2 regions of the Streptomyces sp. NPDC015346 genome follow, and region 2 is predicted to be linked to the other one. Evidence: riboswitches for the same ligand, from Rfam matches in the RefSeq annotation. Region 2 holds a riboswitch; the other holds the start of a gene.
The links. A riboswitch is a leader RNA that binds a small molecule or an ion and turns the genes downstream of it on or off. The one in region 2 is predicted to bind glycine.
Positions count from the first base shown of each region.

Region 1: another riboswitch for glycine. It lies ahead of gcvT (glycine cleavage system aminomethyltransferase GcvT); the one in region 2 lies ahead of gcvP (aminomethyl-transferring glycine dehydrogenase).

Region 1 is NZ_JBIBTW010000005.1:295,209-298,782, reverse strand. Features, by position in the region: gene glyA (serine hydroxymethyltransferase) at 1-245, opposite strand, end outside; gene gcvH (glycine cleavage system protein GcvH) at 274-651, opposite strand; gene gcvT (glycine cleavage system aminomethyltransferase GcvT) at 789-1,913, opposite strand; glycine riboswitch at 2,060-2,172, opposite strand; gene ACF06X_RS20380 (AAA family ATPase) at 2,311-2,982, shown strand; gene ACF06X_RS20375 (enhanced serine sensitivity protein SseB) at 3,148-3,574, shown strand, end outside.
Region 2 is NZ_JBIBTW010000003.1:9,097-12,670, reverse strand. Features, by position in the region: gene gcvP (aminomethyl-transferring glycine dehydrogenase) at 1-1,566, opposite strand, end outside; glycine riboswitch at 1,748-1,846, opposite strand; gene ACF06X_RS10905 (PRC-barrel domain-containing protein) at 1,960-2,328, shown strand; gene ACF06X_RS10900 (DNA polymerase IV) at 2,393-3,574, opposite strand, start outside.

The DNA.
Region 1 (3,574 bases), on a different contig from region 2:
ACCCGGTCGATCGCGATCTGCTCGGCGACGTCGACGTGCTCGCAGCCGCCGTAGTAGCGGCGGCCGGGGTAGCCCTCGGCGTACTTGTTGGTGAGAACGGAGCCCTGGGCCTCCATGACCGCGACCGGAGCGAAGTTCTCCGAGGCGATCATCTCGAGGGTGGACTGCTGGCGGCGGAGCTCGGCGTCGACGGCGGCGGCGACGTCGGGGTCCAGCTCGTGGAGAGGGGTGTTCAGAAGCGACATGAATCGATCCCTGGGGTCTCGGTCTCGGTTAGCCGGCGGTGAAAGCGGCGTACTCGTCGGCGGAGAGCAGATCGTCCGGCTCGTCCGTGATGCGCACCTTGAACAGCCAGCCGCCCTCGAACGGAGCGGTGTTCACCAGGGAGGGGTCGTCGACGACGTCCTGGTTGGCGTCGACGACCTCGCCGGTGACCGGGGCGTACAGGTCGCTGACCGACTTGGTCGACTCCAGCTCGCCACAGGACTCGCCCGCGGTGATGGTGTCCCCGACGGCGGGGAGCTGGGCGTAGACCACGTCACCGAGCGCGTTGGCCGCGAACTCCGTGATACCGACCGTCGCGACGCCGTCTTCGGCGGTCGACAGCCACTCGTGCTCCTTGGTGTAGCGCAGCTGCTGGGGGTTGCTCATGACCTGATTCTCCTGGATCGGGGGAGTGCTGATGAACGTGGGTCTTGCGAGGTGAGACACACCGTGAGACGCGGGGTGCGCGACCGTGTGCGGGACGGGGTGGGTGGCCGGGTGCTGGACCGGGTGGGGCGGAAACGTCACTTCTGGCGCTTGTAGAACGGCAGCGCCACGACCTCGTACGGCTCGTGCGTGCCGCGGATGTCCACACCTACACCCTGCGTGCCGGGCTCGGCGTGCGCCGCGTCCACGTACGCCATGGCGATCGGCTTGCCGAGGGTGGGGGAGGGGGCGCCGGAGGTGACCTCGCCGACGACCTCGCCGTTCGCCACGACCGGGAAGCCGGCGCGCGGCACCCGGCGGCCCTCGGCGATCAGGCCGACGAGCTTGCGCGGCGGGTTGGTGGCGGCGCGCTCGGCGGCGGCCTCCAGGGCCTTGCGCCCGACGAAGTCGCCGCCGTTGGTCGTCTTCTCGAACTTGACGACCCGGCCCAGGCCCGCGTCGAAGGGGGTGAGGGAGGTGGTCAGCTCGTGCCCGTACAGCGGCATGCCCGCCTCCAGGCGGAGCGTGTCGCGGCAGGACAGGCCGCAGGGGATCAGGCCGACCGGGGCGCCGGCCTCGGTCAGCGCCTTCCAGACGCCCTCGGCGTGCTCGGGCTTCAGGAAGAGCTCGAAGCCGTCCTCGCCGGTGTAGCCGGTACGGGCGATCAGCGCGGGCACCCCGGCGACCGTGCCGGGCAGGCCCGCGTAGTACTTCAGCCCGTCCAGGTCGGCGTCGGTCAGCGACTTCAGGATGCCGGGGGACTCGGGGCCCTGGACGGCGATCAGGGCGTACGCGTCACGGTCGTCACGGACCTCCGCGTCGAAGCCGGCCGCGCGCTCGGTGAGCGTGTCGAGGACGGTCTGCGCGTTGGAGGCGTTGGCGACGACCATGTACTCGCGCTCGCCGAGCCGGTACACGATCAGGTCGTCGAGGATGCCCCCGTCCTCCTGGCAGATCATCGTGTAGCGGGCGCGGCCGATGCCCACCGTGGAGATGTTGCCCACCAGGGCGTAGTCGAGCAGCTCGACGGCCTGGGGGCCGGTGACCGTGATCTCGCCCATGTGGGAGAGGTCGAAGAGGCCGGCCTTGGTGCGGACGGCGTTGTGCTCGTCGCGCTCGCTGCCGTAGCGCAGCGGCATGTCCCAGCCCGCGAAGTCGGTCATGGTCGCGCCCAGGGAGCGATGCAGGGCATCGAGGGCAGTCAGGCGGGGGGCAGTGCTCATGGGTGTGGCTCCCAGGTCCCAGGCAAGAAATCATGACGGAGAAGGACGTCCTCCCCATCTGTCATGGAACCTGAGAGGTTCACCGAGGGCATCCTCGGCTTGCACCTTGGGTGGGGCGCGACGACGCGCCCGCTTTTCAGATCTGCCTCATCCGCGCGGTACGGGGCCTGAGAGATTCAAGGGAGGGTCTTGCTCCTTCGGCGCCCGGACTGCTACAGCACTGCTACAGCCCTGTCCGGGACTCTCCCGCGCGGATTCGAGCGGCCAGTATGTGGTTGTGTGCGCTTGGCGCGCACATCATTGCACGCGGGGTCTGATCGGCAAATCGCTTGTGCCTCATTACCGTTTCTTTACACTTCTTGGGAAGGGTCCTCAGGACCCGACAGGGGGAGAGGCGATGACGTTCCACCACACCGGCGCATACGCGACGGGTACGGGCATACCGGCCCAGCGCGCCCGGGCGAGAACCCGCAGGCGCCACGCCGTCACGCCCCTCCTCCGTGACCTGCGCGAGCGGGGCGGCCGCGGCCCCCGCGCGCTCGCCTTCGCCGCCGGCGACCTGGTGGTCGTCTCGGGGCTGCCCGGCAGCGGCAAGTCGACGCTGATGCGGCGCGCGGCCGACGGCCGGGGCATCGATTCGCAGGACGCCCGCGAGCGCTGGGAGGCGCGGATGCCCCGCTTTCTGCCGTACGCCGTCTACCGCCCGCTCGTCCGGATCGCCCACTACGCCGGGCTGCGCCGCGCCCTGCGCGCGGGCCGCAGCGTGGTCGTCCACGACTGCGGCACCCAGTCGTGGGTGCGGAACTGGCTGGCGCGCGAGGCGCGCCGCCGGGGCCGCGCCCTGCACCTGATCCTGCTCGACGTCACCCCCGACACCGCCCGCGCGGGGCAGCGGGAGCGGGGCCGGGGAGTCTCCGGCTATGCCTTCGCCCGGCACCGCCGGGCGGTCGGCCGGCTGCTGCACTCCGTCGAGACCGGCCGCCTGCCCCGCGGCTGCGCCTCGGCGACCCTCCTCGACCGCGACGCGGCCGGCGCCCTGCGGACGATCGGTTTCCGCGACGCGGACTGACACCCGTACCGACGCCGTCCAGACGGTGGGCCCCGTCGCCCGGCGAGGCGGACCGGCGCGCTCCGTACGCTTGTGGACGCGGCGGTGTCAGGGCGGCGTTAGGGTTCTGCCCGGAAGGCGCCGTGAGCAGGGCGCGGGAGAAGGGGAACGAGGACCGTGGACGTCATGTGGCCGGGCAATGAGCTCGAAGAGGTGCTGGCCGCCTCGCTCGGCAACCCCGCCGCGGGGGGCCGGCTCGTCGAGGTCCTCGGACGGAGCCCCGTCTGGGTGCCCCTGCCCAACGGCGGCGGGCCCGACAGCACCGACCTCGACCTGCCCACCCTGGAGATCGACGGCCTCCCCTACGTCCCCGTCTTCAGCTCCGAGCAGCAGTTCCTCGCCTGTGTCGGCAGCCACATGTCCTTCACCGTCGCGCCCGCCCGCGACTTCGCCCGCGGTCTGCCCCCGCAGCTCGGCATCGCCGTGAACCCGGGCGGCACCGTCGGCGCCCCGCTGCCCCCGCCCGCCGTCGCCGAGCTCTGCCGGGTCGGCCGCACCCCGCTGGACGGCCCCGCGAGCGGCGGCCGGGTCCGCCTCTTCGAACCGGACTGGC
Region 2 (3,574 bases):
CTCGGTCGTCGCGTTCAGCTTCATCGTGCAGGAGCCGAGCGGGATCATGCCGCGGTCCAGCGCGTAGTCGCGGTCGGCGAGCTTGCGCAGGTAGCGCAGCATCGACGTCTCGGAGCGGTGTGCGTGGAAGACCGGGTGGGTCAGGTACGCGTCGGAGCGCAGCAGCGCGGCGGGCAGCGCGTCCTCGGTGGCGGCGTCCAGGGCCTCGATGTCGGCGTCTACCCCGAAGGCGCTCCAGACGGCGCCGAGCTGGGCACGCCCAGTGGTCTCGTCGCAGGAGACCGACACGTGGTCGGCGTCGACGAGGTACAGGTTCACCCCGGCCTCACGGGCGGCGGCGACGACCTCGGCGGCCTTGCCCGGCACCCGGACGGTGAGGGTGTCGAAGTACGAACCGTGCACGACCTCGACACCGCCGGCGGTGAGTCCCGCGGCGAGGACGGTGGCGTAGCGGTGGACGCGCTCGGCGATCTGCTTCAGACCGTCGGGGCCGTGGTAGACGGCGTACATGCCGGCCATGACCGCGAGCAGCACCTGAGCGGTACAGATGTTGCTGGTGGCCTTCTCCCGGCGGATGTGCTGCTCGCGGGTCTGCAGCGCCAGGCGGTAGGCCCGGTTCCCGTCGGCGTCGACCGAGACGCCGACCAGGCGGCCGGGCAGCGAGCGGGCGTGCTTGCCCTGGACGGCCATGTAGCCGGCGTGCGGTCCGCCGAAGCCCATCGGAACGCCGAACCGCTGGGTGGTGCCGACGGCGATGTCGGCGCCGAGCTCACCGGGCGAGGTGAGCAGGGTCAGCGCGAGCAGGTCGGCGGCGACGGTGACGATCGCGCCGAGCTCGTGGGCGGCGTCGATGACCGGCTTGATGTCCCGGACGGCGCCGGAGGCACCCGGGTACTGGAGCAGCACGCCGAAGACGCCGCGCTCGGCGACCTCGGCCGGAATGCCGTCGCTCAGGTCCGCGACGACGACCTCGACACCAGTCGGCTCGGCGCGGGTCTCGATCACGGCGATGGTCTGGGGCAGGGCGTCGGCGTCGACGAGGTAGACACCGTTCTTGACCTTGCCGACCCGGCGGGAGAGCGCCATGGCCTCGGCGGCCGCGGTGCCCTCGTCGAGGAGCGAGGCGCCGGAGGTGGGCAGACCGGTGAGGTCGGCGACCATGGTCTGGAAGTTGAGCAGCGCCTCCAGACGGCCCTGCGAGATCTCCGGCTGGTAGGGCGTGTACGCCGTGTACCAGGCGGGGTTCTCCATCACGTTGCGGAGGATGACCGGCGGCGTGAAGGTGCCGTAGTAGCCGAGGCCGATCATGGGGGCGAGGACCTGGTTGCGGTCGGCGAGCGTGCGCAGCTCGGCGAGGACCTCGGCCTCGGTGCGGGCGCCGGGCAGACCCAGCGCCTCGGCGTTCTTGATCACGTCCGGCACGGCGGCGGCCGTGAGCTCGTCGAGGGAGCCGTAGCCGACCTGCGCGAGCATCTTGGCCCGTGCTTCGGCGTCGGGCCCGATGTGCCGCTGCTCGAACGGGATGCCCTGTTCGAGTTCGGAGAGCGGAGTGCGGTTGGCGGTCATGTACGGAGGCCTCCTGGTCGTCACGACCTGCGAGGGGCACCACGGCGTGGGTGCCCGGACGGCCTCCCCCTCTGTCATCTCAACCTGAGAGCTTCACCGGCGCACACCGAAGGGCACGCCGGCTTTCACCGTCGGTGAGAGCGGATGCCGTCACAGCGCCCGCCCTGCTTTCCAGAGTGACCTCGTCCGTGCGGTACGGGGGCCTGAGAGATTCCGGGGAGGATTTGCTCCTTCGGCGCCTCCGAAAGGTTTCTTCGGAGGACTCTCCCGCACGGGGTCGACAGCCACAACCAGCCTACCAGCGCGGTTCCCGCTGCCATCGCTCAAGTGGCCGACATCCCAGATGTGCACTTTCGTAGTCTTGAACACGAGTTGCGACCTGTTGGAGGGACCGTGCAGACCGACGTCGATCCGCGCAGCCTGATCGGCCGCAAGGCATATGACCGCGATGGAAACAAGATCGGCACCGTGGACGAGGTGTACCTGGACGACGCGACCGGCGTACCGGAATGGGCCGCGGTCCGCACGGGCCTGTTCAGCCGGGACGCCTTCGTCCCCCTGGAGCCGAGCGAACTGATCGACGACGCCCTCCACGTCCCGTACGAACGCTCCCTGATCAAGGACGCCCCGGACTTCGGCGTGGGCCGCCACCTCTCCCCGGAGCAGGAACTCCAGCTCTATCGCCACTACGACATCGCCCTCCCGCCGCCCCCTCCGCCGGACCACGACTTCGGCCGCCTGGCGGGCCAGGAGGAGTCCTAGGTCGTGTCCGGCCGTCGACGGCTGCGCACGGGCACGGCCGACGTCGGAGCTGGGCGCACGCCCGCTAGGCGACCGCCGCCGCACCGTCCGCACGCCCCACCAACGGCAGCGGCTCCGCCGCCTCCAGCTCCGGGTCGTCCACGAGAAACGTCCGCACCCGGCCCGGCGCCGACCCCGGCTCCTCGAAACGCACGGTGACCCGCCCCACCCCGCTCCCCTGCACCCACCCGGCGCCGTACACGACATGCCGTACGTCGTGTCCCGGCGCCCACCGCCGCTCGACGGGCGCCTCCGGCTCGGGTGCCTCCGGCTCGGGTGCCTCCACCTCCACGCCCCCGGACGGCTCCGCCGCCTGCGCGAAGAGGTCCTCCTGCGTGTAGTCCGCGAGGCCGCTCACCCCCACCCCCAGCAGCCTCACTCCGCCCGTCGTGTCCACCGCCTCCAGCAGCCGCGCCGCGGCCTCCCGGACCACCACGGGATCGTCCGTCGGCCCCCGGAGCGTCTCCGAGCGGGTGAGCGTCGAGAAGTCGAACCGCCGCACCTTCAGCACGATCGTCCGCCCCGAGTGCCCGGACCCCCGCAGCCTCCGCACACACCGTTCGGCCAGGCGCTCGACCTCCGTGCGGATCCGCACCCGGTCGTGCAGATCCACGTCGAAGGTGTCCTCCACCGAGACCGACTTCGCGTCCCTCTCGGCCACCACGGGTCTGTCGTCGTACCCCTGGGCCATCCGGTACAGCGAGGCCCCGTGCGACCGCCCAAGCAGCCGTACGAGCTCGTCCTCGCCCGCCTCCGCGAGGTCCGACACCGTGGTCATCCCGGCTCGTCGCAGATGCTCCCCCGTCGCCGGCCCGACCCCCGGCAGGATGCGCACCGACTTCGGCCCGAGCAGCTCACGCTCCGTCCCGGGCTCTATGAGCACGAGCCCGTCCGGCTTGGCCTCCTCCGAGGCGATCTTCGCGATCATCTTGGACCCCGCGAGCCCCACCGACCCGCTAAGCCCCGTCGTGGCCAGGATGTCCCTGCGCAGCCGCTCGCCGGTCGCCCGCGCGCTCGCGCTGTCGTCGGCCGCTCCCCCGGCCTCCAGGTCCACGAACGCCTCGTCCAGGCTCAGCGGCTCCACCAGCGGCGAAAGACGCCCCAGCAGCTCCATGACCTGCTCGCTGATCGCCCGGTAGAACGCGAAGCGCGGCACGAGGTAGGCGGCGTTCGGCGCGAGGCGCCGCGCCTGCCCCATCGGCATCGC